One region of the Microbacterium sp. PF5 genome, then DNA from elsewhere that is predicted to be linked to it. Evidence: predicted binding sites of a transcription regulator. Region 1 holds the regulator's gene; each other region holds the start of a gene.

Evidence for each region. The regulator LexA, encoded in region 1, represses DNA repair genes until DNA is damaged. The targets are predictions, from matches to a motif close to TCGAACANNTGTTCGA.
Region 2: the regulator LexA is predicted to act here: its motif matches at 6,686-6,701, upstream of DW297_RS15415 (HNH endonuclease signature motif containing protein).
Region 3: the regulator LexA is predicted to act here: its motif matches at 6,308-6,323, upstream of recA (recombinase RecA).

Annotation. Positions count from the first base shown of each region.
Region 1 covers NZ_SSDQ01000164.1:33,014-40,993, forward strand. The annotation lists gene priA (bifunctional 1-(5-phosphoribosyl)-5-((5-phosphoribosylamino)methylideneamino)imidazole-4-carboxamide isomerase/phosphoribosylanthranilate isomerase PriA) at 1-211, opposite strand, end outside; gene DW297_RS16210 (MinD/ParA family ATP-binding protein) at 836-2,008, shown strand; gene hisH (imidazole glycerol phosphate synthase subunit HisH) at 2,057-2,692, opposite strand; gene hisB (imidazoleglycerol-phosphate dehydratase HisB) at 2,689-3,306, opposite strand; gene DW297_RS16225 (histidinol-phosphate transaminase) at 3,303-4,397, opposite strand; gene DW297_RS16230 (LysM peptidoglycan-binding domain-containing protein) at 4,432-4,800, opposite strand; gene lexA (transcriptional repressor LexA) at 5,089-5,781, shown strand; gene metE (5-methyltetrahydropteroyltriglutamate--homocysteine S-methyltransferase) at 5,837-7,980, opposite strand, start outside.
Region 2 covers NZ_SSDQ01000156.1:11,339-19,318, reverse strand. The annotation lists gene DW297_RS15450 (FGGY family carbohydrate kinase) at 1-1,356, shown strand, start outside; gene lsrF (3-hydroxy-5-phosphonooxypentane-2,4-dione thiolase) at 1,395-2,285, shown strand; gene DW297_RS15440 (cupin domain-containing protein) at 2,282-2,644, shown strand; gene DW297_RS15435 (ABC transporter substrate-binding protein) at 2,719-4,044, shown strand; gene DW297_RS15430 (carbohydrate ABC transporter permease) at 4,074-4,979, shown strand; gene DW297_RS15425 (carbohydrate ABC transporter permease) at 4,981-5,916, shown strand; gene DW297_RS15420 (HIT family protein) at 6,037-6,540, opposite strand; gene DW297_RS15415 (HNH endonuclease signature motif containing protein) at 6,733-7,980, shown strand, end outside.
Region 3 covers NZ_SSDQ01000173.1:58,004-65,983, forward strand. The annotation lists gene DW297_RS18005 (class I SAM-dependent methyltransferase) at 1-238, shown strand, start outside; gene dapF (diaminopimelate epimerase) at 247-1,119, opposite strand; gene DW297_RS18015 (dihydrofolate reductase family protein) at 1,129-1,677, opposite strand; gene miaA (tRNA (adenosine(37)-N6)-dimethylallyltransferase MiaA) at 1,710-2,621, opposite strand; gene miaB (tRNA (N6-isopentenyl adenosine(37)-C2)-methylthiotransferase MiaB) at 2,618-4,162, opposite strand; gene DW297_RS18030 (regulatory protein RecX) at 4,210-4,950, opposite strand; gene recA (recombinase RecA) at 5,064-6,110, opposite strand; gene DW297_RS18040 (DUF3046 domain-containing protein) at 6,382-6,606, opposite strand; gene DW297_RS18045 (helix-turn-helix domain-containing protein) at 6,625-6,933, opposite strand; gene DW297_RS18050 (CinA family protein) at 7,054-7,563, opposite strand; gene pgsA (CDP-diacylglycerol--glycerol-3-phosphate 3-phosphatidyltransferase) at 7,560-7,980, opposite strand, start outside.

The DNA of each region.
Region 1 (7,980 bases):
GTGCGTTGCTGCCGCGGCCGAACGCCGCGTCGAGGTCGACCAGGTGGATCCAGGAGGCGCCCTGCGCGACCCACTCCCCTGCGGCGTCGAGCGGGTCGCCGTAGCTCGTCTCGGTGCCGGCCTCGCCCTGGGTGAGTCGGACGGCCTTGCCGCCGGCGACGTCCACCGCGGGGAGGAGCGTGAGCGAAGGTGACTGCGCGAAGTCGTTCATGGGGTCCTTGGTTCGGGTGTCTCTGCGGCCCGAGCGGGCGCGACACACGAGGCTACCGCGGCGGTCGGCACCCACTCAAATGCATGACGCCGACCGTCGGTCGCAGCGGCGCCACCGTCCATCCCTGACATTTCGTCGGGTAACATGCTACAGATGTCAGCGCGAGAACCAGGGCCCCCGTCCGAGTACCGACGCGTCCGAGCCGACCAGGAGATCGCCGTCCCCCGCCCCCGGTCCGCCATCCGCGGCTCTGCCGCTCCCCGCCCGGCCGCCGAGTCGTCCGCCTCCCCGGCGCCGTGGCCCGCACGCACTTCGGGGCGCGCGTCCCAGTCCGCGACCCCCGCGGTCACCCCCACCCGCGCACCCGCACAGATCGCGGCACCCACGCGCGCCGCGACGCCGACACCGACCTCGGCACCGGTACCGGCCTCGGCCTCGACACCGGCCTCGACCTCGGCACCGAACGCGATACCGACACCGACACCGACACCGACACCGACACAGACACCGACACCGACACCGACACCGACACCGACGGTGACACCGACACCGACACCGACCGCGACCGCGACACCGACACCGACCGCGACACCGGCACCGACACCGACACCGACACAGGCACAGATGCCGCCTGTGGCGCCCACCCCCACCAGCACTCCGGCAGAGATCATCACCCCTGCCCCCGCATCCGCATCCGCATCCGCCGAGTCCCCCGAACCCGTCGCGTCCCCTGCCCTCGCATCCGCATCCGCATCCGCCCGGTCCCCCGAACCCGCCGAGTCCCGCGCCGCCGGATCCGCCGACGCGTCCGCGCAGAACGCATCTGCGCACACCGCATCGTCCGGGCGAAGCCGCCGTCGCTCGCCGCAGCGCGAGACCACGACCCGCCCGTCCTTCCTCACCGAGGAGCTTCCGGCCGAGCCCGCCCGGATGGGGTTCCGCGGCGCCCTCAACCGCATCGGCATGGACTTCGGTCCCGGCTCCGTCGAGGAGGCGTTCCGCCGCGACGAGGCCGCTGTGAGTCGCCAGTGGTCCGGGCCGCGCACGATCGCGATCGTGAACAGCAAGGGCGGCGCGGGGAAGACACCCACCACAGCGCTTCTCGCCGCGGTGTTCGCCCGGTTCGGGGGTGCGGGCGTGCTCGCCTGGGACAACCACCAGACGCGCGGGACCCTCGGCTGGCGCACGGAATCGGCATCACACCGCAACACCCTGCGGGAGATGCTCTCCGACAGCAGCCGCCTGATCAGCCCGGGCGCCCAAGCCGCTGACCTGGCGGACTACGTTCATCACCAGCCGCGCGACCGTTTCGACGTCCTCCGCTCGCAGCCGCCACGCCTGGCACACGACGATCGCCTGGGCCCGGCCGAGGTCGACGTGCTGCACACGGTGGCCTCCCGGTTCTACCGACTCATCTTCGTCGACTCGGGCAACGATGAGACCGACCCGCTGTGGCGCCGGATGATCGACCACACGGATCAGCTCGTGGTCGCGACCACCTCCCGCGGAGACCACGCCGAGGCCGGGGCCCTCCTGCTCGAAGCCCTCGCCGACCGCGACGAGCGCTCGGCTCACCTCGTCGAGCAGGCGGTCGTGATCGTCTCGCAGGCCGATCCCCACGCGACACCGACCGAGATCGGCGCGGTGTCCGACGGGTATCGCTCGCTCTGCCGAGAGGTGCATGCGATCCCGTTCGACCGGGAGATGGTCGACGGACCGCTGCGCTACACCGCCCTCGCCGGACGGACGCAGCGAGCGTGGCTGTCGGCGGCGGCCGCCGTCGCCAGAGGGCTCTGACGCCGAGCGGCCGGACCGGCCGCGTGCGACAGCCCCCGGCTCACGGGCTCAGAGGCTGGTGACCCAGTTGCGCAGCAGCTGGATGCCCGCCTCGCCCGACTTCTCCGGGTGGAACTGCGTCGCCGACAGCGGTCCGTTCTCCACGGCCGCCAGGAAGGGATCGCCGTAGGTGGCCCAGGTCAGCACCGGCTGGGGGAACGGCGGGATCACGTCGAGCTCCCACGACTGCGCCGCGTAGGAGTGCACGAAGTAGAACCGCTCCTCCTCGATGCCGCGGAACAGCACCGTGTCCTCGCCGGGGTCGACCGTGTTCCAGCCCATGTGCGGCAGCACGGGAGCGTTGAGCTCGGTGACCGCGCCCGGCCACTCCCCCAGGCCCGCGGTGTCGTGGCCGCGCTCGACCCCGTGCTCGAACAGCACCTGCATGCCGACGCAGATGCCCAGCACGGGGCGACCGCCCGCGAGACGCCGCCCGATGATCTCGTCGCCCCCGTGCGCGTGCAGCGCATCACGCACGGCCTGGAACGCCCCGACCCCCGGCACGACGAAGCCGTCGGCCTCGAGCGCCTCACTGCGGTCGCGCGTGAGCACCGCGTCGGCACCCGCGGCCACGAGCGCCTTGACCGCGGAGTGCACGTTGCCGGACTCGTAGTCGAAGACCGCGACGCGGGGTGCCGCGCTCACAGGGCCCCCTTGGTGGACGGGATGCCGTCGACGAGCGGGTCGAGCGCCTTCGCCTGACGGAACGCGCGCGCGAAGGCCTTGTACTCCGCCTCGGCGATGTGGTGCGGGTCACGGCCGCCGAGCACGCGCACGTGCACCGTCAGCGCCGCGTTGAACGCGATGGCCTCGAAGGAGTGGCGCACGAGCGAGCCCGTGAAGTGCCCGCCGATGAGGTGCTGCTCGAAACCGACGGGCTCGCCCTCGTGCACGAGGTACGGACGACCGGAGATGTCGACGACGGCCTGCGCCAGCGCCTCGTCGAGCGGCACGAGCGCATCGCCGTAGCGGGAGATGCCCGCCTTGTCACCCAGCGCCTCCAGGATGGCCTGACCCAGCACGATCGAGACGTCTTCCACCGTGTGGTGCGCGTCGATGTGCGTGTCACCGGAGGCGCGGACGGTGAGATCGGTCAGCGAGTGCTTCGCGAACGCCGTCAGCATGTGGTCGAAGAACGGCACGGAGGTGTCGATGCGGCTCACCCCGGTGCCGTCGAGGTTCAGCTCCAGCTCGACGGTCGACTCCGACGTGCTGCGCACGCGACGCGCGGTGCGGGCGGGGTTCGCGGGGGTGGTCATGATGCCGATCCTATCGAGGCCAGGGCGTCCAGGAACGCGGTCGTCTCGGCCTCGGTGCCCGCGCTGACGCGGAGGTGGCCGGGGATGCCGACGTCGCGCACGAGCACACCGCGGTCGTACAACTGCCGCCACGTGGCCTGCGGGTCGGCCACGCCACCGAACAGCACGAAGTTCGACCAGGTCTCGTGGGGCGTGTACCCCAGTGCCTCCAGCGTCGCTGTGATGCGGTCGCGCTGCTCGACGATCTCCTCGACCATGCCGAGCATCACGTCGGCGTTACGCAGCGCCGCCACCGCCGCGGCCTGCGTGAGCGCGCTCAGGTGATACGGCAGCCGCACGAGGCGGAGCGCGTCGATGAACGCGGGGTCTGCGGCCAGGTAGCCGACGCGCGCTCCGGCGAACGCGAAGGCCTTGCTCATGGTGCGCGACACAGCGAGCCGCGGACGGCCATCGAGGAGCGTGAGCGCGGACGGCGCGTCATGCGGTGCGAACTCCTGATACGCCTCGTCGACGATCACCACGCCGCGCGCGGCCTCGTAGACCGCCGCGACGACGTCGAGCCCGAGCGGCGTACCGGTGGGGTTGTTGGGCGAGCACAGGATCACCACGTCGGGGTCGGCGGCGCGCACCTGTTCCGCGGCTTCCTCCGGGGTGATCGAGTAGTCGGGGTGCCGGGTGCCGGCGACCCATGACGCACCCGTGCCCTGCGCGATCAGCGGATACATCGAGTAGGTCGGAGCGAAGCCGAACGCCGTCCGCCCCGGTCCGCCGAACGCCTGCAGGATGTGCTGCAGCACCTCGTTCGAGCCGTTGCCCGCCCAGATCTGCTCGGCCGTGAGCCCGTGACCGAGGTAGCCCGCGAACGCCTCCCGCAGCGTGGTGAACTCCCGGTCGGGATAGCGGTTGACGTCGCGGATCGCCACGGCGATGTCGTCGAGGATGTCGCTGGCGACCTCGTCAGGAACGGGATGCGTGTTCTCGTTGACGTTGAGGGCGATCGGGAGCGGTGCCTGCGGTGCGCCGTACGGAGTGAGTCCGCGCAGATCGTCGCGCAGCGGGAGATCGTTGAGGGAGAGGGTCACCCTATCCATGTTAAGAGGACGAGGCGGCACCGACGGCCATGCGTCACTCCGCGTACTGCGCCGGGATCGCGAGCTCCTGACCGATCTGGATCTCTCCGCCGCGGAGCAGGTTCATGCGGCTGATGTCGCCGATCACGTCGCGCGGGTCGGCCTCGGGAGCGATCGAGCCGGCGATCGACCAGAGGGTGTCACCGGGCATGACCGTGATGGTCTCGACGGCGGCCACGGGCTTGTCGGCACCGGAGGCGATGGCGCTGCCACCGCTGATCGCCGCGAAGGCGATGCCGACGGCGAGCGGGACGGACGCGACCGCGAGCAGCACACCGCGACCGCGAGCCGTGAGCCGGAGCCGCGTGGCCGGACGGGCCGTGGCGGAGATCGCGGTCGCGGTGCTGAGGCTGATGGTGCTCATGTCTGCTCCTTCACTGTCCCGGCGCCGCGAGGGCCCGGGGAGGTTGGCGTAGCGTTCGCATCCGCGACTCGGCCGGGAGCCGTGAATGCGAAGCTACGTTCCGAAGATATCTTCGAGTTCGAACATCTGTCAAGCTGTCTTCGAAACCCTGTCCACGAATCGTCCGACACGCTCGAACAGATCTTCCAGATCGGCGCGATTCTCGGATACGGTTTCGACAAGGACACCCCACCACGGGCCACCGACATTCGAAGAGCGACGTCGGATCTCACGCACTGAAGGAGCATCATGAGCGAGACCACAGCCCCGGAGTCGGAGGCGCCGCGGACCCGCCGTCGCAAGAGCCTCAGCCCCAAGCAGATGGCGATCCTGGAGGTCATCCAGGCCGCCATCGCCCAGAACGGCTACCCGCCGAGCATGCGCGAGATCGGCGACGCCGTGGGGCTCAAGTCGCTCTCCAGCGTCACGCACCAGCTCGGCCAGCTGGAGCTGAGCGGCTACCTGCGTCGAGACCCGGGCAAGACGCGGGCCATGGAGGTGCTGATCGACCTGCCCGGCACCGGCTCCGGCGCCGAGAACCCGGCCGATGTCACGACTCCCGTCGGCGACGCCGCGCTCGTGCCCCTCGTCGGCCGCATCGCCGCCGGCGTGCCCATCACCGCGGACCAGCAGGTCGAGGAGATCTTCCCGCTCCCCCGGCAGCTCGTCGGCAAGGGCGACCTGTTCATGCTCAAGGTCTCCGGCGAGTCGATGATCGACGCCGCCATCTGCGACGGCGACTGGGTCGTCGTCCGCTCGCAGCACGACGCCGAGAACGGCGAGATCGTCGCGGCGATGCTCGATGGCGAGGCCACCGTCAAGGTGCTCCGTCGCCGCGATGGACACACGTGGCTGCTGCCGCGGAACACCGCCTTCGAGCCCATCCTCGGCGACGAGGCCGTGGTGCTCGGCAAGGTCGTCGCGGTGCTGCGAGCCGTCTGACCCGGACACGACGAAGGCCCTCCCCGATCGCTCGGAGAGGGCCTTCGTCACATGATCAGACCGAGGCGCCCACCTCGGCGCGCACGCGGCGCGTGGCCTCGACGATGTTCCGCAGCGACGCGGTGGTCTCCTCGTAGCCGCGGGTCTTGAGGCCGCAGTCCGGGTTGACCCAGAGCTGCCGCGTGGGGATCTCCTCCACGGCGCGACGCAGCAGGGACTCCACCTCCTCCACCGCGGGAACCCGCGGGGAGTGGATGTCGTAGACGCCGGGGCCGATGCCGTGGTCGAACCCGGCTTCGGCGATGTCCGCGACGACCTCCATCCGGCTGCGGGCGGCCTCGATGGACGTGACGTCGGCGTCCAGCGCGCGGATCGCGTCGATCACGACACCGAACTCCGAGTAGCAGAGGTGCGTGTGCACCTGCGTGCCCGGTGCTGCCCCACCGGTCGCCAGACGGAACGACGCCACCGACCAGTCCAGGTAGGACGGCTGATCGGCCTTCTTCAGCGGCAGCAGCTCGCGCAGGGCCGGCTCGTCGACCTGGATCACGGCGATGCCCGCAGCCTCGAGGTCGGCGATCTCCTCGCGCAGCGCCAGCGCGACCTGGTTCGCGGTCTCCCCCAGCGGCTGGTCGTCGCGCACGAACGACCACGCGAGGATCGTCACCGGCCCCGTGAGCATGCCCTTGAGGTGCTTCGCGGTGAGCGACTGCGCGTATCCGGACCAGTCGACCGTGATCGGTGCCGGCCGGGAGACGTCGCCCCACAGGATCGACGGGCGTGTGGCGCGGGAGCCGTACGACTGCACCCACCCGTGCTCCGTGACCGCGAAGCCGTCGAGGTTCTCGGCGAAGTACTGCACCATGTCGTTGCGCTCCGGCTCCCCGTGCACCAGCACGTCGAGTCCGAGATCCTCCTGCAGCGACACGACCGCGGCGATCTCCCGGCGCAGGAAGTCGTCGTAGTCGTCGCGGGGGATCTCACCGCGCGTGAACCGCGCCCGTGCGCGACGGATGTCGGCGGTCTGCGGGAACGACCCGATCGTCGTCAGGGGCAGGACCGGGAGGCCGAGGGCCTCCTGCGCACTCTCCCGCTCCTCGTAGGACACCCGCGAGAAGTCGGCGTCGACGAGCGCCCGCTCGCGCACCGCGCCGTCGCGCACGCCCGGCGCGTCCAGCCGGTCGCGCAGGGCCGCCGAGGCCTCGTCGAGCTCGGCGGCGATCGCCTCGGGGCCCTGCGACAGCCCGCGAGCCAGCACGCCGACCTGCTGCACCTTCTGATCGGCGAACGCCAGCCACGACACCAGGCGAGGGTCGAGCGAGGTCTCGTCGGCGACGTCGTGCGGCACGTGCAGCAGCGAGGTCGAGGTGGAGGCCGACACGGCCGCGGCCCCCAGGTCGCGCAGACGCTCGAGCGTGGCGAACGCCGCGGCCAGGTCGCCCCGCCAGATGTTGTGCCCGTCGATCACGCCGCCGACGAGCGTCTTGTCCGCGAGACCCTCCGCCGCGGACGGCACAGCGCCACGGACCAGGTCGACCGCGATCGCCTCGACGGGCGCGGCCGCGAGGACCGGGAACACGGCGTCGAGCGCCGCGTACGGGGCGGCGACGAGGATCGACGGACGGTCCTCCGCTCCCCCGAGCACGGCGAGTGCACGTTCGGCCGCGGTCGCCAGGGCGGCGGTGTCGGCGGGGAGCGACTCGCTCACGAGCGCCGGCTCGTCGAGCTGCACCCAGGTCGCTCCCGCGGCCCGGAGGCGGGCGAGCAGCTCCCGGTACGCGGGGAGCACGTCGTCCAGCCGCGACAGCGGATCGAAGCCCTCGGGGGCGTCGTCCGAGGCCTTCGCGAGCGCCAGCAGGGTGACCGGGCCGACCACGACCGGGCGGGTCGTGAAGCCTGCGGCAGCGGCCTCTGCGACCTCGCGCACGAGCCGGTCGCTGGACAGCGAGAACACCGTCTCCGGACCGATCTCCGGCACGAGGTAGTGGTAGTTCGAGTCGAACCACTTCGTCATCTCCAGCGGCGCGCGCTCCCCCTCGCCCCGCGCGATCGTGAAGTACGCCGGGAGGCCGACCGTGCCGTCGGCGGCGCGCAGGTGCTCGAAGCGCGAGGGGATCGCGCCCACGGTCACCGCGGCGTCGAGCACCTGGTCGTAGAACGAGAAGGACTCCGGGATCGCGGAGTCGTCCCGGCCGAGGC
Region 2 (7,980 bases), on a different contig from region 1:
ATGCGTGAGGGCTTCGTGCTGTCCGACGCCGAGGGGCGCGAGCTGTGGGCGTGCCCCAACACCGACGGCCGGGCGCGCGCCGAGGCCGAGGAGCTGGTGGCCGAGGGCGTGGCCGACGAGGTGTACCGCACCGCGGGCGACTGGGTGTCGATCACGGCCCCCGCCCGGCTGCGGTGGATCGCCCGCCACCAGCCCGACGTGCTCGCCGCCGCCCGCCACTTCGGGATGCTCAGCGACTGGGTCGCCACGCGGCTCACCGGGGCGTTCGTGACCGAGCCCACCAGCGGCTCCAGCTCGGCCCTGTTCGACCTGCGGGCGCGCGACTGGTCGGACGAGCTCGCCGGGCTCGTCGGCATCGACCGTCGCATCCTGCCGCCCGTGGTCGAGTGCGGGCAGGTCGTCGGTGCCGTGACCGCGGAGGCCTCGGCCGCGACCGGGCTGCCCGCGGGGACGCCGGTGGTCGCGGGCGGCGCCGACACGCAGCTCGCGCTGCACGGCATCGCGGCGCGCGAGGGGCTGCCGACGATCGTCGCCGGCACCTTCTGGCAGACCACGGCCGTGACCACGGAGCCGCTGATCGACCCGGAGCGGCGCCTGCGCACCCTGTGCCACGTCGATCCGGGCACCTGGATGGTCGAGGGCATCGGCTTCCTCTCCGGCCTCGCGATGCGGTGGTTCCGCGACGCGATGTGCCCCGACGCCGCCCAGCTCGGTCGCGCGTCCGGCACCTCCGCATTCGCCGTGATGGAGCAGTGGGCGGCCGAGGTCCCCGCGGGGGCGAACGGCGTGGTCGCGACCATGGCGAACGTGATGCAGGCCGACGCCTGGCACCACGCGGCCCCCGCGTTCGTCGGCTTCGACATCAACGACGCGGCCCGCTCCTCGCGCGGCGCGTTCATCCGGGCGATCGAGGAGTCCGCGGCGATCGTCGCCAGCGCGCACCTCGAGATCCTGTCGTCGCTCACCGCCGGGCGTGCGGTCGCCGAGGGCGCCGTCACGTTCACCGGGGGATCCAGCGCGGGCGCCCTGTGGCCGCGGGTCATCGCGGGCGTCACCGGGCTCGACACCCGCGTCACACCCGCACCCGAGGCCACCTCGTACGGTGCCGCCCGGCTGGCCGCCCGAGGTGTCGGCGCAGAACTCCCGCCGATGGGCGAGCCCGACCGCATCGAGCGCGTCGACCCCGCCGAGCACGAGCGGTACCGCGCCGTGACCGCCCGCTGGCACCGCGTCTACCGCGACGTGATGTCGATCTCGGGCGCCGACCTGCCCCCGCTGTTCACGCCGCCCGGCGCCGCCCGCGGCCCCCTCGACCCGCCCCCCGCCCGACTCTCGACCGCCGGTCACGCCGGCTGACGACCACGACGACCACCCGACACCGAAGGAGACACCCCATGGCAGACCTCGAAGGCAACGCCTCCGCGAAGCAGTTCCACGCCGACCAGCCCGCCGTCCGCTTCACGCAGAACATCCGGGGAGCGGCGAACCTCGACTGGGGCATGCAGAACCGCCTGTCCCGCATCCTCGACCCGCAGACCGGGCGCACCGTGATGCTCGCGTTCGACCACGGCTACTTCCAGGGACCCACCTCGGGGCTGGAGCGCATCGACCTGAACATCGCGCCGCTGGCCGCGCACGCCGACGCCCTCATGGGCACCCGCGGAGCCCTGCGCACCTCGATCCCGCCGGCGACCAGGGCCGGACTCGTGCTGCGCGCCTCGGGCGGCCCGTCGATCCTCAAGGACCTCTCCGACGAGTACACCGCGATGGCGATGCAGGATGCGGTGCGCCTCCACGCCGACGCCGTGGCCGTGCAGGTGTTCGTCGGCGGCGAGCACGAGAGCCGCAGCATCCGCAACCTCACCACGCTCGTCGACCAGGGCTACGACGCGGGCATCCCGGTGCTCGGCGTGACCGCGGTCGGCAAGGAGCTCGTGCGCGACGCCCGCTACCTCGGTCTCGCGACCCGCATCATCGCGGAGCTCGGCGCCCAGCTCGTGAAGACGTACTACTGCGAGGAGGGCTTCGAGGACGTGGTCGCGGGGTGCCCGGTGCCCGTCATCATGGCCGGAGGCAAGAAGCTGCCCGAGCTGGACGCCCTCACGATGGCCTCGAACGCCGTGCGCGCGGGGGCCGCCGGAGTGGACATGGGCCGCAACATCTTCCAGAGCGCCCACCCCGCGGCCATGATGCAGGCCGTGCGGGCCGTGGTGCACGACGACACCGACCCCGCCGACGCCTACGAGCTGTTCCGCGAGGCCACCGAGACGCGGGTGCTCGCATGAGCGCCGACGTGCTGCGCAGCGCCGAGGCCGCCCTCCGGTTCGGCGACTGGGGCCCCGGTTACCTCGCGCAGGGCGACGACGCGGCGTTCGGCGTGGTCGTGCTGCGGCCCGGCGACGAGTTCGCCAACCACCTCCACGAGCACCACACCGAGTCGTTCGTGGTGATCGAGGGGCGCGCCGAGATCTGGCTCGACCGCGACACCCGTCGCGTCGTCGAGACCGGCGACGTGCTGCGCGCCGCACCGCACGAGGAGCACTTCGTGCGGAACCCGTTCGACGAGACCTTCCGCGCCGTGTTCGTGAAGACCCCCTGGGTCGACGGCGACAAGGTCGACCGCCCCTGGACGCCCGACGCCTGAGCGCCCTGAACCCGCACCACCCTCACCCGAGCACGAACCCCTCACCCGAGAAAGAACATCGAAAGGACAGCACCATGAGTGTGCAACGACGCTCCTCATCCCCCGCGCGGCTGACGCGCCGTGCCCTGCCCGTCATCGCCCTGGCGTCCGTCGCGGGCCTCGTGCTCGCCGGCTGCTCCGGCGACGCGGGGGGCTCCGGCGGCGACGGCGGCGACAAGACCCTCAAGGTCCTCATCGCCGCCCCGCAGGAGGGTGCGGGCAAGATCCTCGAGGAGGACTTCGAGGCCTCCACCGGCGTCGAGGTCGAGGTCGAGGTCGTGCCCTACGACCAGATCCAGACCAAGGCGATCCTCGACGCGCAGTCCGGCACCAACAACTACGACGTCATCCAGTACTGGTACACGTCGGTCGGCGCGCTCGCCGACGCCGGGGCGCTCGCCGACATCACCGACTGGGTGGAGTCCGACGAGGACATCGACTCGGGCGACTTCATCGAGGCGATCTTCGGCCCCTACTCGCAGTACGAGGACGCGACCTACGGGCTGCCGATCGACGGCGACACGCACGTGCTCTTCTACAACAAGGCGATCTTCGAACGGAACGGCGTCGAGGTCCCGACCACGTGGGACGAGTACGTCGAGGTGTCGCAGAAGATCACCGACGCCGAGAAGGCGAACGGCGTGTACGGCAACGCGCTGCTCGGCTCGAAGAGCGCGTTCAACATCGGCTCGACCTTCTTCAACCGCCTCGCCACCATGTCGCCCGACCCGATCGACCCGCAGATGCCGCAGCTCGACACCGAGTACGCGGTGGCCGCGGCACAGTCGATGCTCGATGCCTCCGGTTCGGCGCTGCCCAGCCCGCTGGAGATCGGGTTCGAGCAGGCGCTGCCGCAGTTCCTCTCGGGCTCCGTCGGCATGATCGAGTTCTGGACCGACCTGGGCGTGTTCGCGCAGGACCCGGAGCAGTCGAAGATCGTCGACGGCTGGGGCGTCGCGCCGCTGCCGGTCGGACCCGAGGGCAAGGTCTCCGGAGCGCTGAACGCCGGCTGGGCGATGGGCATCAGCCCGAACGCCAGCGACGAGGACCTCGCGAAGCAGTTCGTCGCGTTCGCCTCGTCGAAGGAGACGAACGAGAAGCTGATCACCACGACCGGTTCCGGTGTCGACCCCACGCGCACCTCCACCCTGGAGAGCCCGGAGTACATCGAGTTCGCGCCGGAGGTGTCGGCCGTCGCCGCCCAGGTGCTGCCCAACGCGCAGTCCTGGCCGACCTCGCCGCAGGCCCCCGAGATGATCCAGTCGCTCAGCGACAACCTCGCGCTCATGCTGCAGGGCAGCCTGACCGCGGAAGAGGCGATGCAGCAGACCTGGGACACCTGGCAGTCCCTGGCCGACTGATCGCCTCGTCGAACCCGAAAGGACAGCTCATGTCGCAACCCGTCACCTCCCGGCGCCGCGCCCGACGCGCGTCGTGGACGGGCCGCGCCCTGCTGGCGCCCGCCATCCTCGCGATCGTGATCATCGCGATCTACCCGCTCGCCTACATCGTCGCCGCGTCGTTCTCCGACTCGTCGCTGGGGCGTCCGTTCGCGGACTGGGTCGGGTTCGACAACTTCGCGGCACTGCTGGGGGACGGGGTCACCCTCCCGTCCCTCGGCAGGTCGCTGCTCTTCGCGATCCCGTCCGCCCTGATCGCCCTCGTCGCCGGTCTCGTGGTGGCCCTCTCGCTCGACGCGGCGGTCAAGGGCGGACGGATCATCCGGGTGCTGCTCCTGCTGCCGCTGATGACGCCGCCCGTGATGGCGGGCGTGATCTGGAAGCTCATGCTCGCCCCCACCGGCGGGCTGCTCAACAACATCGGTCAGTCGTTCAGCCCGGGCGCCGAGCCGTTCCTGTTCCTCGGCTCTAGCCCGGCGGCGATGGTCTCGCTGATCGTGGTCGACGCGTGGCAGTGGACGCCCTTCTGCGTGCTGCTCGTGTTCGCCGCGCTGCAGACCCTGCCGACCGAGGTGTACGAGGCCTCGCAGGTCGACGGCGCCGGGGTGTGGCAGACGTTCTGGCGCATCACGTTCCCGCTCGTGCTGCCGAGCCTGGTCACCGTGCTGCTGCTCAAGCTCGTGGTGTCGTTCAAGGTGTTCGACCTGGTGTTCATCATGACCGGCGGCGGACCCGGCTTCGACACCACCGTCAGCAGCTTCGAGATCTACCGCACCGGGTTGCAGACCTTCGACGTGGGGGCTGCCGCCGCGCAGACCATCGCGTTCCTGGTGCTGGTCACCATCGTCATCCTGCCGCTCAACGCCGTCCGGCAGCGCCTGCACAGGGAGAGCTGACATGTCGCTCACACTCCGCACCTCCGACCACGCCTCCGACAGCGCGACCGTCACGCTGGTCGTGCCGGACGCGCGCCGCCGTCGTCGCCGCAGCCGCACCTCGAGCATCTCGCGCCCCGGTCGCCCGTCCGTGCTCGTCACCGTCGTGAAGTGGGTCGTGATCCTCGTCGCGATCGTGCTCGCCCTCCTGCCCGTGCTGTACATGGTGGGCATGTCGTTCAAGAGCCCGGACGACATCCTGTCCACCCGCATCCTGCCCTCGCGGCTCGCGTTCGAGAACTGGGTGGGCGCGTTCGAGAACTGGCCCATCCTCACCTACCTGCGCAACTCCCTCGGTGCCGCGCTCGTGGCGGTGCTGGTGTCGCTCGTCGTCTCGATCCCCGCCAACTACGCCATGGCGCGGCTCCGCGCGGGCGGGAAGCAGACCCTCGGGCTGATCGTCTCCGCCTACGTCGCCCCGCCGATCGTCGCGATCATCCCGCTGTTCGTGCTGGTGCGCACTGCCGGGCTGATGGACTCCGTGATCGGGCTCGCCATCGTGGAGGGCCTGCTGCTCACCCCGGTCGCCGTGTGGCTGCTCGACGGGTTCTTCCGCGCGATCCCGTTCGAGGTCGACGAGGCCGCGCAGATCGACGGCTGCGGACCGCTGCGCACCCTGTGGGCGGTCATCCTCCCGCTCACCGCGCCCGGCATCGTGGCCGTGTCGATCATCGTGTTCATCCTCGCGTACAACGACTTCCTCATCCCGCTGCTGCTCACGCAGAGCATCGACTCGCAGACCCTCCCGGTCGGCATCGCGCTCATGCAGGGCGGCCGCGAGGTGATGTTCGGGCAGATGGCCGCCGCCAGCCTCGCCGGCCTCATCCCGATCTACCTGCTCGCGCTGTTCCTGCAGAAGTGGCTCGTCGGCGGGCTGACGCAGGGGAGTGTGAAGTAGCCCGAGTGGTTCGCTGCGGCCCGTGTGCGGGTCGAGTGCGGGGTCGGAGACGTGCCGGGCGGGGTGGTCCGGGGTGCGTCTGTGAGGCCGCGACAGGGGCGGAGCGGGGGATGGATCGCGTCAGGGGGCGGGGCGGCGCGCGATCGAGATCGAGTCGGCGGCGGCGAGGCGTCGGAGGTGGGCCGTGATGCGGGCCCGGAGATCGTCGTGCTGCGGGCCGAGGCGGGTGGCGGCGTCGTGCCAGTTCGAGGGGTCGTAGCGCCAGACGGGCCAGGACCTCAGGTCGGGCGCTTCCCACTCGTAGCGGGGCCAGACGTGGGCATGGACGAAGGCGTCGGTGTTGCCGAGGATGTCGATGTTGATGCGACGGAACGCCGGATCGACCTCTCTGCAGGCGTGCTCCACGGCCGTGGCGAGGAGGTCGACGGCGGCGAGGAACCGTACCCGTTCCTCCCGCGGCAGGTCCGCCAGCGCGGTGGCCTCCGGATCCGTGCCGAGCAGCACGCAGTAGCCGGGGAGGAACTGCACATCGCCGATCACCGCGTAGCCGCCGGGCAGTTCGGCGAGCAGCGTCGGGTTCTCTCCCCGCGCGGCGGAGCGGATGCGGTCGTCACGCCAGTCCATGCCGCCGATGCTATCGATGGGTGCTCCGGCGGGGACGATCGGGTCGCGAGGGCGTGGTCTGCGAGCCCGTTCCGTCGGGCGCCACCGTGCGGTTCGTGGAGGGCGTCGGTGGCCCTCTCGACAGCCCGAAATCCCGGTTCTCGATTCGAACAAAGATACGAAACTCGCACCCGTCGACGGTAGAATCGGGGCATGTCCACACTCTCCGGTTTGCACGAGGCGATGTCCCGCCTCGACGCCGCGTGGGGTGGCGCGGGCGATCCGACGGACTTGAGCCGCGAGCAGCTGATCGCGGTGAACGACGCGATCGGCGTGCTGCGGAGACGCCTCGACGCGGTGCACGTGTCGGTGGGAGCGGGCATCGCGCGGGAGTCGCGGCCTGAGCTCGGTGCCGGCAGCCTGGCGAAGCAGCAGGGCTATCGGAACCCGGCGAGGCTGATCGCCGCGACGACCGGAGTCTCGACGGGAGAGGCGGCGCGACTGGTGGCGGTGGGCGAGGCCACGGCCCCGCGCGCCGACCTCCTGGGGCAGCGACTGCCGGCGAAGTACCCGTCCGTGCGGGAGGCGTTGGCTGCGGGTGCGCTCGGTGCGCCGGCGGCCGCGCTGATCGTCGCGATGCTCGACCGGTGCCGCGTGGCCGTGGGTGCTGCTCGGGTGGCGGAGGCCGAGCGGGTGCTGGTGGAGCAGGCGGCGGGGTTGTCGGTGGATGAGGTGCGGCGGTTGGTGGTGCGGGCGGAGGCGTGGGTCGATCCGGATGGGGTGGAGCCGCGGGCGGAGGAGCAGCGGTCGCGTCGGTCGTTGACGCTGTTCGAGCGTGACGGGATGGTGCATCTGAACGCGGTGCTGGATGCGGAGACGGCGGCGCCGGTGGTGGCGGCGATCCGGGGGTTCGTGTCGGCAGCGTTCGCGGCGCGTCAGGAGGCGCCGGACGCGGGTGCGCCGGATGCGGACCGTCGTACGGTGCCGATGATCCAGGCGGATGCGTTGGCGGCGTTCGCGGGGCACGTGCTCGGGTGTGCGGCGCGGTTGCCGCTGGCCGGGGCGACGGTGGTGGTGCGGGTGGGCCTGGGGGATCTGGAGGCCGGGTCGGGGTCGGCGCAGGTGGACGGGATCGATCAGCCGGTGAGCGTCGGGGCGGTGCGGCGGATGGCGGCGGGCGGCGGGGTGATCCCGTGTGTGCTCGGCGGGGGCAGTGAGGTGTTGGACTGGGGGCGGGAGAAGCGGTTGTTCACCCGGGCGCAGCGGCTGGCGTTGGTGGAGCGGGACGGGGGGTGTGCGATGTGCGGGTTGCCGCCGGAGATGACGAAGGCGCATCACATCCGGTGGTGGTCGCGCGACCGCGGGCCGACGGATCTGTCCAACGGGGTGCTGCTGTGCGAGACGTGTCACCATCGCATCCACGACAACGGGTGGGACATCCACATCGACAGCGGAGAACGC
Region 3 (7,980 bases), on a different contig from region 1:
CGTGGGGAAGAACGAGCTCCACGGGCTTCTCGAACGGTGGATCCCCCGGCTCGACGAGCGCAGCGATGCCTGGCTCGTGGTGCAGCGCAATCTGGGTGCCGACTCCCTGCAGCGGTGGATCGCCAGCACGTTCCACCCCGGCTTCAGCGTCTTCCGCACCGCGACCGGCAAGGGCTACCGCATCCTGAAGGTGCGCAAGCACGGCACGCCACCGACGGAGCCGATCGCGCTGGTCTGATCCGCGCCTCAGAGCAGGTCGATCTCACCCTGGAAGACCAGCTGCGCAGGCCCGGAGAGCGCGACGTGCTCGCCGTCCTCCGCCGGAAACATCCGCACGGCCAGTGTGCCACCGGGAACCTCGACCTGCCAGTTGTTCGGCGCCTGCGCACCCGCCCAGTACCGCACGGCGAGGGCCGTCGCCGCGACACCGGTTCCGCAGCTGAGCGTCTCGCCGACGCCGCGCTCGGAGACCCGCATGCGCACATGGCCGATGCCGTCGCGGACCAGGGGTTCACCCGGGACGACGAACTCGACGTTGGCGCCCGCAGGAAGGGCGGGTTCGAGCTCGGGTGCACGCGTCAGCTCGAGCAGCGCGAGTTCGGCCTCGGATGCCAGCGCGACAACGACGTGCGGGTTGCCCAGATCGATGCCGAGGCCGGGGCGGGTCACGGTGAGCCCATCCGCACGGACGAGTGGGTCGTCGCCCGACAGGCGCCACGCCCCGAGGTCGACCTGGTAGCCGTTCGCGCTGCGGGTCACGTCGCGCACTCCGGCCCTGGTACCGATCGGCAGCGTCGCGCCCTGCTCGATACTCGCGAGACCGGAACGCACCAGATAGTGCACGAACACGCGGATCCCGTTGCCGCACATCTCCGCGACCGAGCCGTCGGCGTTGCGATAGTCCATGAACCACTCCGCGGCGGGCTCTTCCGCCAGCGCCGCAGCGCCCTCCGGAAGGGACGCAGAGCGGACGACCCGCAGGACCCCGTCTGCGCCGATGCCGAAGTGGCGGTCGCAGAGCACAGCCACCTGCTCCTGTGACAGAGGCAGCTGCCCATCGGGGTCGGCGATGATGATGAAGTCGTTGCCGGTGCCGTGCCCCTTGGTGAATGCGACCATGCTCCCAGTCTAGGGACGGTTCGTTCCCCCCTCGTCGCGGACGACGCGATAGCGCCCGCACAGGAAGCTGCGGTTGCGCGCGACCTCGAGCAACTCCAGATCGAGTCGACGAGGAAGAAGCGGTGCACCTGACCCGAGGGTGACCGGGGCGTATTGCACCCAGACCTCGTCGAGAAGCCCGGCGTCGGCGAACTGCCCGGCGACGTCTCCCCCGCCGACGATCCAGACATCGCGGCCCTCCGCCGCCGCCACCGCGCGGGCATGCACCTCGCTCACGGAGTCGCTGGTGAGTTCGACGGCCGCCCCCGTGGGCAGCTCGAGGTCGCGGTGCGTGAGCACCCACGTCGGCTGGGTGTACCCCCACCGTCCCTCCTCGTGCCGCATCACCCATTCGTAGGTGGACGCCCCCATCACGAGGGCGCCGACATTCTTCTCGAACGACGGATACGCCATCGGCCCCTCCAGATCGATGTCCTGGCTCAGCAGCCAGTCGAGTGAATGGTCGAGCGTGGCGATGAACCCATCGAGACTGGAGGCGGTGTAGAAGTGAGTGGCCATGCGCGCAGTCTTGCATCGGGCACCGACACTCGTCAGTCGGCGAGAAGCTGCTCCGCGGAGGTCGGCACGTCGTGCCACTCGAGCTGCGGGTAACGCTTGAACCACGACACCTGACGGCGGGCGTACCGGCGGGTGAGGGCCTGCGTCTCCGCGATCGCCTCCGCCTCCGTGAGCCGGCCGTCCAACTGTCCCAGCGCCTGGGCGTAGCCGATCGCGCGGGAAGCCGTGGTGCCGCTCTCCAGGCCACGCCCACGGAGACTCTCGGCCTCCGCCACCAGCCCCTGCGCCCACATGCGGTCGACCCGGTCGTTCAGCCGGCGCACGAGCGGCTCGCGGTCCAGGCGCAGGCCGATGATCCGCGTCTGCGGCATCCACAGCGTCGGCGCATCGGGAAGCGCTGCCCCGTGCGTAGCACTCCCCTGTTCCACCACTTCGAGCGCACGGATGACCCGTCGGCTGTTCCTGGGGTCCACGCGCTCCGCCGTGGTCGGATCGAGGAGCCGCAGTCGCTCGAGCAACGGCGTGATCCCCTCGGCCTCGAACTCGAGCTCCAGCCGCCTCCGCACCGCCGGGTCTCGCGGCGGGAAGTCGAAGTCGAAGATCACGCTGGAGACGTACAGACCCGAGCCGCCGACCAGGATGGCGTCTCCGCCGCGCTCCTGGATGTCGCGCACCGCGGCACGCGCCAGCGGCTGATACCAAGCGGCAGCAGCATCCTGCGTGACCTCTCGCACGTCGAGGAGATGATGGGGAATGCCACGACGGTCGGCGGTCGGCAACTTCGCCGTGCCGATGTCCATGCCGCGATACACCTGCATCGCGTCGGCGTTGATGATCTCGGCCGGGTTACCCTGACGCCGCAGCGCTTCGGCCAGGTCCAGGGCGAGGTCGCTCTTGCCCGTGCCCGTGGCACCGACGATCGCCCAGAGTCGCGGCGCGGTCACACGCCGACGCGCAGCGTCGGAAGCCCGAGCGACACGGCGCTCGACCCGCTCGCACTCGGTGACGGCACCGCGCACGACTCCGCCTGCGAGCGGTCCCAGGCATCTCCGCCCCGTGTCCGGCGGATGCGCAGAGGCGCGCCGGTGGGGTCATCGGCCAGCAGGTGGAACGGCGCGGCGTGCGTGACCGTCACCGTGACGACGTCACCCGGGCGCGGAAGCTCCGACCCCGGCGGGACCTCGAAGTGCACGAGACGGTTGTCCTCGCCTCGGCCCGTCAGGCGGTGGGTCTCGGCGTCCTTCTTGCCCTCCCCGGTCGACACGAGCACCTCGATCTCGCGGCCGACCTGCTTCTGGTTCTCTTCCAGCGAGATGCGCTCCTGCAGTGCGATCAAGCGATCGTAGCGGGCCTGCACCACGGCCTTCGGAACCTGATCCGCCATCGTCGCCGCCGGTGTGCCCTCCCGGATCGAGTACTGGAACGTGAAGGCTCCGGAGAAGCGTGCCTGCTCGACCACCCGCATCGTGTCTTCGAAGTCCTCCTCGGTCTCACCCGGGAACCCGACGATGATGTCGGTCGTGATGGCCGCGTGCGGGATGCGTGCCCGCACCCGATCGAGGATGCCCAGGAAACGCTCGCTGCGGTACGAACGCCGCATGGCTTTGAGGATGCGGTCGCTGCCCGACTGGAGCGGCATGTGCAGCTGCGGCATCACGCTCGGTGTCTCGGCCATCGCGTCGATCACGTCGTCGGTGAAGGCGGCCGGATGCGGACTCGTGAATCGGATCCGCTCCAGGCCCTCGATCTGCCCGGCCGCGCGCAGCAGCTTGCCGAAGGCCTGGCGGTCTCCGAACTCCACACCATACGAGTTGACGTTCTGGCCGAGCAGGGTGACCTCGATCGCGCCGTCCTCGACCAGCAGCCGGATCTCGTTGAGGATGTCGCCCGGGCGGCGGTCCTTCTCCTTGCCACGAAGGCTCGGAACGATGCAGAACGTGCAGGTGTTGTTGCAGCCGACCGAGATCGACACCCAACCGCTGTGGGCGGAGTCGCGCTTGGTGGGAAGCGTGGACGGGAACACCTCGAGCGACTCGAGGATCTCCAGCTCCGCGTCTCCGTTGTGGCGGGCGCGCTCGAGGAGGCCGGGCAGGGAGCCCATGTTGTGCGTTCCGAAGACGACATCGACCCACGGCGCCTTGTCGAGCACCGCCTGCTTGTCCATCTGTGCGAGACAGCCACCGACGGCGATCTGCATGCCCGCCTTCCGACGCTTCACCGCGGCGAGGTGTCCGAGAGTGCCGTACAACTTGCCCGCCGCATTGTCGCGCACGGCGCAGGTGTTGATGATGACGACGTCGGCTTCACTGCCCGCGGGCGCAGGGACGTAGCCCGCGCTCTCGAGCGAACCGGACAGCCGCTCGGAGTCGTGCACGTTCATCTGGCACCCGAAGGTACGCACCTCATACGATCGCTGTCGCCCGTCGTCGTCGACGGCCGCCGATGAGGCGCTGATGATCGTCGGTTCACTGCGGGGGATAGTCATGATCTGTCCATTGTACGAGCCCCGTCACCGCGCTCAGGGCGGCGCCCTCAGTCGGAATCCACGAAGCGCACGCCGGACCCGGAACCACCGGACGACGCCTCGCGCAGCGCCGTCTTGGCGGCGGTCATCGCGACCGATCCGGCATAACCGCGCCGCGCCAGCTGACCCGTGAGGCGACGAAGCGCCGTATCGGCGTCGAGCCGGCTGAGAGACCGCGCCTTGGTGCGAGCGAACTCCAGCGCCCGCTCCGCATCGTCGTCAGGGAGTTCCTCCAGCGCCGCATGGATCACCTCTCGCGGTATGCCGCGCTGGGCGAGCGCTCGGGACAGCGCGACACGCCCCTGCCCCTTGCGTTCGGCGCCCGAGGTCACGAGCATCTCGGCGAGCACCGCGTCGTCGAGGTAACCGCGACGGCAGAAATCCTCGATCAGGTCGTCGACGTCGTTCGCCTCCACCCCGTGGCCTCTCAAGACCAGACGCGCTTCGGAGACGGACAACGAGCGGGTGCGAAGCTTGCGGAGCAGAGATTCTTCGGCCGCGACACGGACCTCCTCCGTGGTGGGACCGTCCTCGTCTCCCCGCTCGGCATCCGCCCTGCCGAGCGTCCCCTCGTCGATCGCGCGCAGCCGAGGGACCGGGGTGCCCGCTGTCGATCGCCCGCGTCGACCGCGTGCGGGATGCCGTTCGCTCGGCGTGCCCGCGTCGGGTTCTTGCGGGAAGTCGGACGGCGCCTGATGCCAGGTCGAGCGCCACGACGCGGCGCCGTCAGTCGATGCCGGCGCGTCCACCCCCGAATGATCGGGCGGGGTAGGCCGTCGTGAGGGCTGCCGAGACGGCGCCCCTCCGAAGAGCGGGATGATGGGGGCGATCCGTTCCGGATCGCCCCCACGCTGCTCGTTCATCAGGCCGGGCGACGCTCAGCGAGCTCGTCCGCAGACGCGGGCGCGGGCTGCGCACCGATGCCGAGCTTCTGCTTGATCTGCGTCTCGATGGCGAGGGCGATGTCGGGGTTGTTGAGAAGGAACGTGCGCGCGTTCTCCTTGCCCTGCCCCAGCTGGTCGCCGTCGTAGGTGTACCACGAGCCAGACTTCTTGACGATCCCGTGCTCCACGCCGAAATCGATCAGGCTGCCCTCGCGAGAGATCCCCACGCCGTAGAGGATGTCAAACTCCGCCTGCTTGAACGGCGGGGCCATCTTGTTCTTGACGATCTTGACCCGCGTACGGTTGCCGACGGCGTCGGTTCCGTCTTTGAGGGTCTCGATCCGTCGGATGTCCATGCGCACGGAGGCGTAGAACTTGAGCGCCTTTCCACCGGCGGTGGTCTCGGGCGATCCGAAGAAGACGCCGATCTTCTCGCGCAGCTGGTTGATGAAGATCATCGTGGTGTTGGTCTGGTTGAGCCCACCCGTCAGCTTGCGCAGCGCCTGCGACATGAGCCGGGCCTGCAGACCCACGTGGGAGTCGCCCATCTCACCCTCGATCTCGGCTCGCGGCACGAGGGCCGCGACCGAGTCGACGACGATGAGATCGATGGCACCGGACCGCACGAGCATGTCGGCGATCTCCAGCGCCTGCTCACCGGTGTCCGGCTGCGACACCAGCAGGGAATCGATGTCGACGCCCAGCTTCGCGGCGTAGTCGGGGTCGAGCGCGTGCTCCGCGTCGATGAACGCCGCGATACCGCCCGCGCGCTGCGCATTGGCGATGGCGTGCAGGGTGAGTGTGGTCTTACCCGAGGACTCCGGGCCGTAGATCTCCACGATGCGGCCACGCGGCAGGCCTCCGACCCCGAGGGCGACGTCGAGGGCGATGGAGCCGGTGGGGATGACTGCCACGGGGGCGCGCTCATCGCTGCCCAGCCGCATGACCGAGCCCTTTCCGAACTGACGGTCGATCTGCGCGAGGGCGGTCTCGAGGGACTTCTCGCGGTCGGCGGGTGATGGCATGGTGTGCTCCTTCTGCGCGTGTGATGCCGCCTGTAGGCTGTCGCGGCTCTTCCGGCTGGAAGGAACTCTCCGACAAGGCGTGTGGCTTCTTCAGCCTGGTCCTCACGCTAGGACGAGCCACCGACATTGCATCGGCCCACCCGAGGTCTGTGATGATCCAGGCATCGAAACCACTTGTGCAGAAGACTACGCCCGGTTCGAACAGATTTTCGACAACAGCGCAACGCGGCGTGTCGGAGTTCCGCACAGCCCGGAGAACGAGAGCAGCAACTCAGCGGCTCCGCGGCTCCAGCCGTCCGACGCCGTGCCGCCGAGACAGCGGAACATCCATCTCCTCGCACAGGGCGAGCCAGATCTCCCGGGGCGGCACGCCGTCCGCCAGCGCTTCACTCGCGGTACGGCCGTTGACCGCCGTCAGACTGAGGTCGTTCACCAGTGACGGCCCTCGCGCCTGGAACTCCGCGTCGACGGCGCGAAGGAATTCGCTACGTCGCATCGTCACCCGGCCGAGTGGTCAGTGCAGCGAGAGCTCGGGCTCGACCGAGGCGACCAGCTCGTCGGGAACGACGTCGGGGAAGACCTGGATGCCTTCGAGGACGGAGATGCGATCCCCGACCTCGCGCATGATGGTGGAGATGGGAACGTCGAGGGCCTCCGCGACCGAGGCGAGGATCTCGCTCGACGCCTCCTTCTGTCCGCGTTCGACCTCGCTGAGGTAGCCGAGCGCGACGGACGCCTTGCTTGCGACCTGCCGGAGGGTGCGCCCCTTCTGCAGGCGGAAGTCCCTCAGCACATCGCCGATTTCCTGTCGTACAAGAATCATCGGAACCTCCTCCCCATGTGTTCGATCGAGGTTCCCCTCGAAGAGACAGCCAGTCTAGCCCTCCTGGCCTGCACAGAATCTACCCTTGCACTCTGTGGTTTGAATGTGAGCACATCGGTATCAACCTTCGGCTGTCGGCTCGTATTCCCCGACCGCCTCAGCCAGCATTCGCACCAGCATCGCCACCGACTGCGCGCGCACCGCCGCTCGGTCGCCGTCGAAGACGAACGCCTCCGTGCGAGTGCCCTCCGGAGTGACGACGCCCAGATGGACGGTCCCGACCGGCTGACCGTCCGGCGACTGCGGCCCGGCGATCCCGGTGGTGGAGATACCGACGTCCGCCGACCGTCCGTCGACGGCGACGGCGTGGCGAACCCCCTCGGCCATCTGCCGCGCCACCTCGGGATGGACGGGTCCCTGTGTCGCGAGCAGCTCGGCGTCTACCCCGAGCAGCGAATGCTTGACCGGCGTCGCATACGCGACCACGCCGCCGAGGAGAACGGCGGAGGCTCCGGGAACGGCGACCAGCGCCGCGCAGACCGCGCCGCCGGTCAGCGACTCGGCGACCCCGAGCGTCCAGCCGCGCGCGCGCAGGGCGCCCACGACCATCTCAGGGGTGAACGACGTCATGACCGCTGTCGCGAACCGCGTACCTGCGCCACGATGTAGTCGATTCCGCTGACCACCGTGAGGACGAGCACGATCAGCATGAGCACGAAGGTGATGGTCGTCCACGGACCGAGACCGATCCACACGTGAAGCGGCAACAACGCCCAGCCGAGGGCCACGCCCTGGAACGCGGTCTTGATCTTGCCCATCCAGGCGGCAGCGACGACATGCTCGCTCGCGACCACCAGACGATGGATCGTGATACCCCACTCGCGGACGAGGATCACGATCACGATCCACCAGTTGACCTCGCCCAGAATGGCCAGCCCGATGAAACCGGCCCCCGTGAGGAGCTTGTCGGCGATCGGATCCCACAGCTTCCCGAAGTCGCTCACAATGTCGTAGCGACGCGCGAGATACCCGTCGACCCAGTCGGTC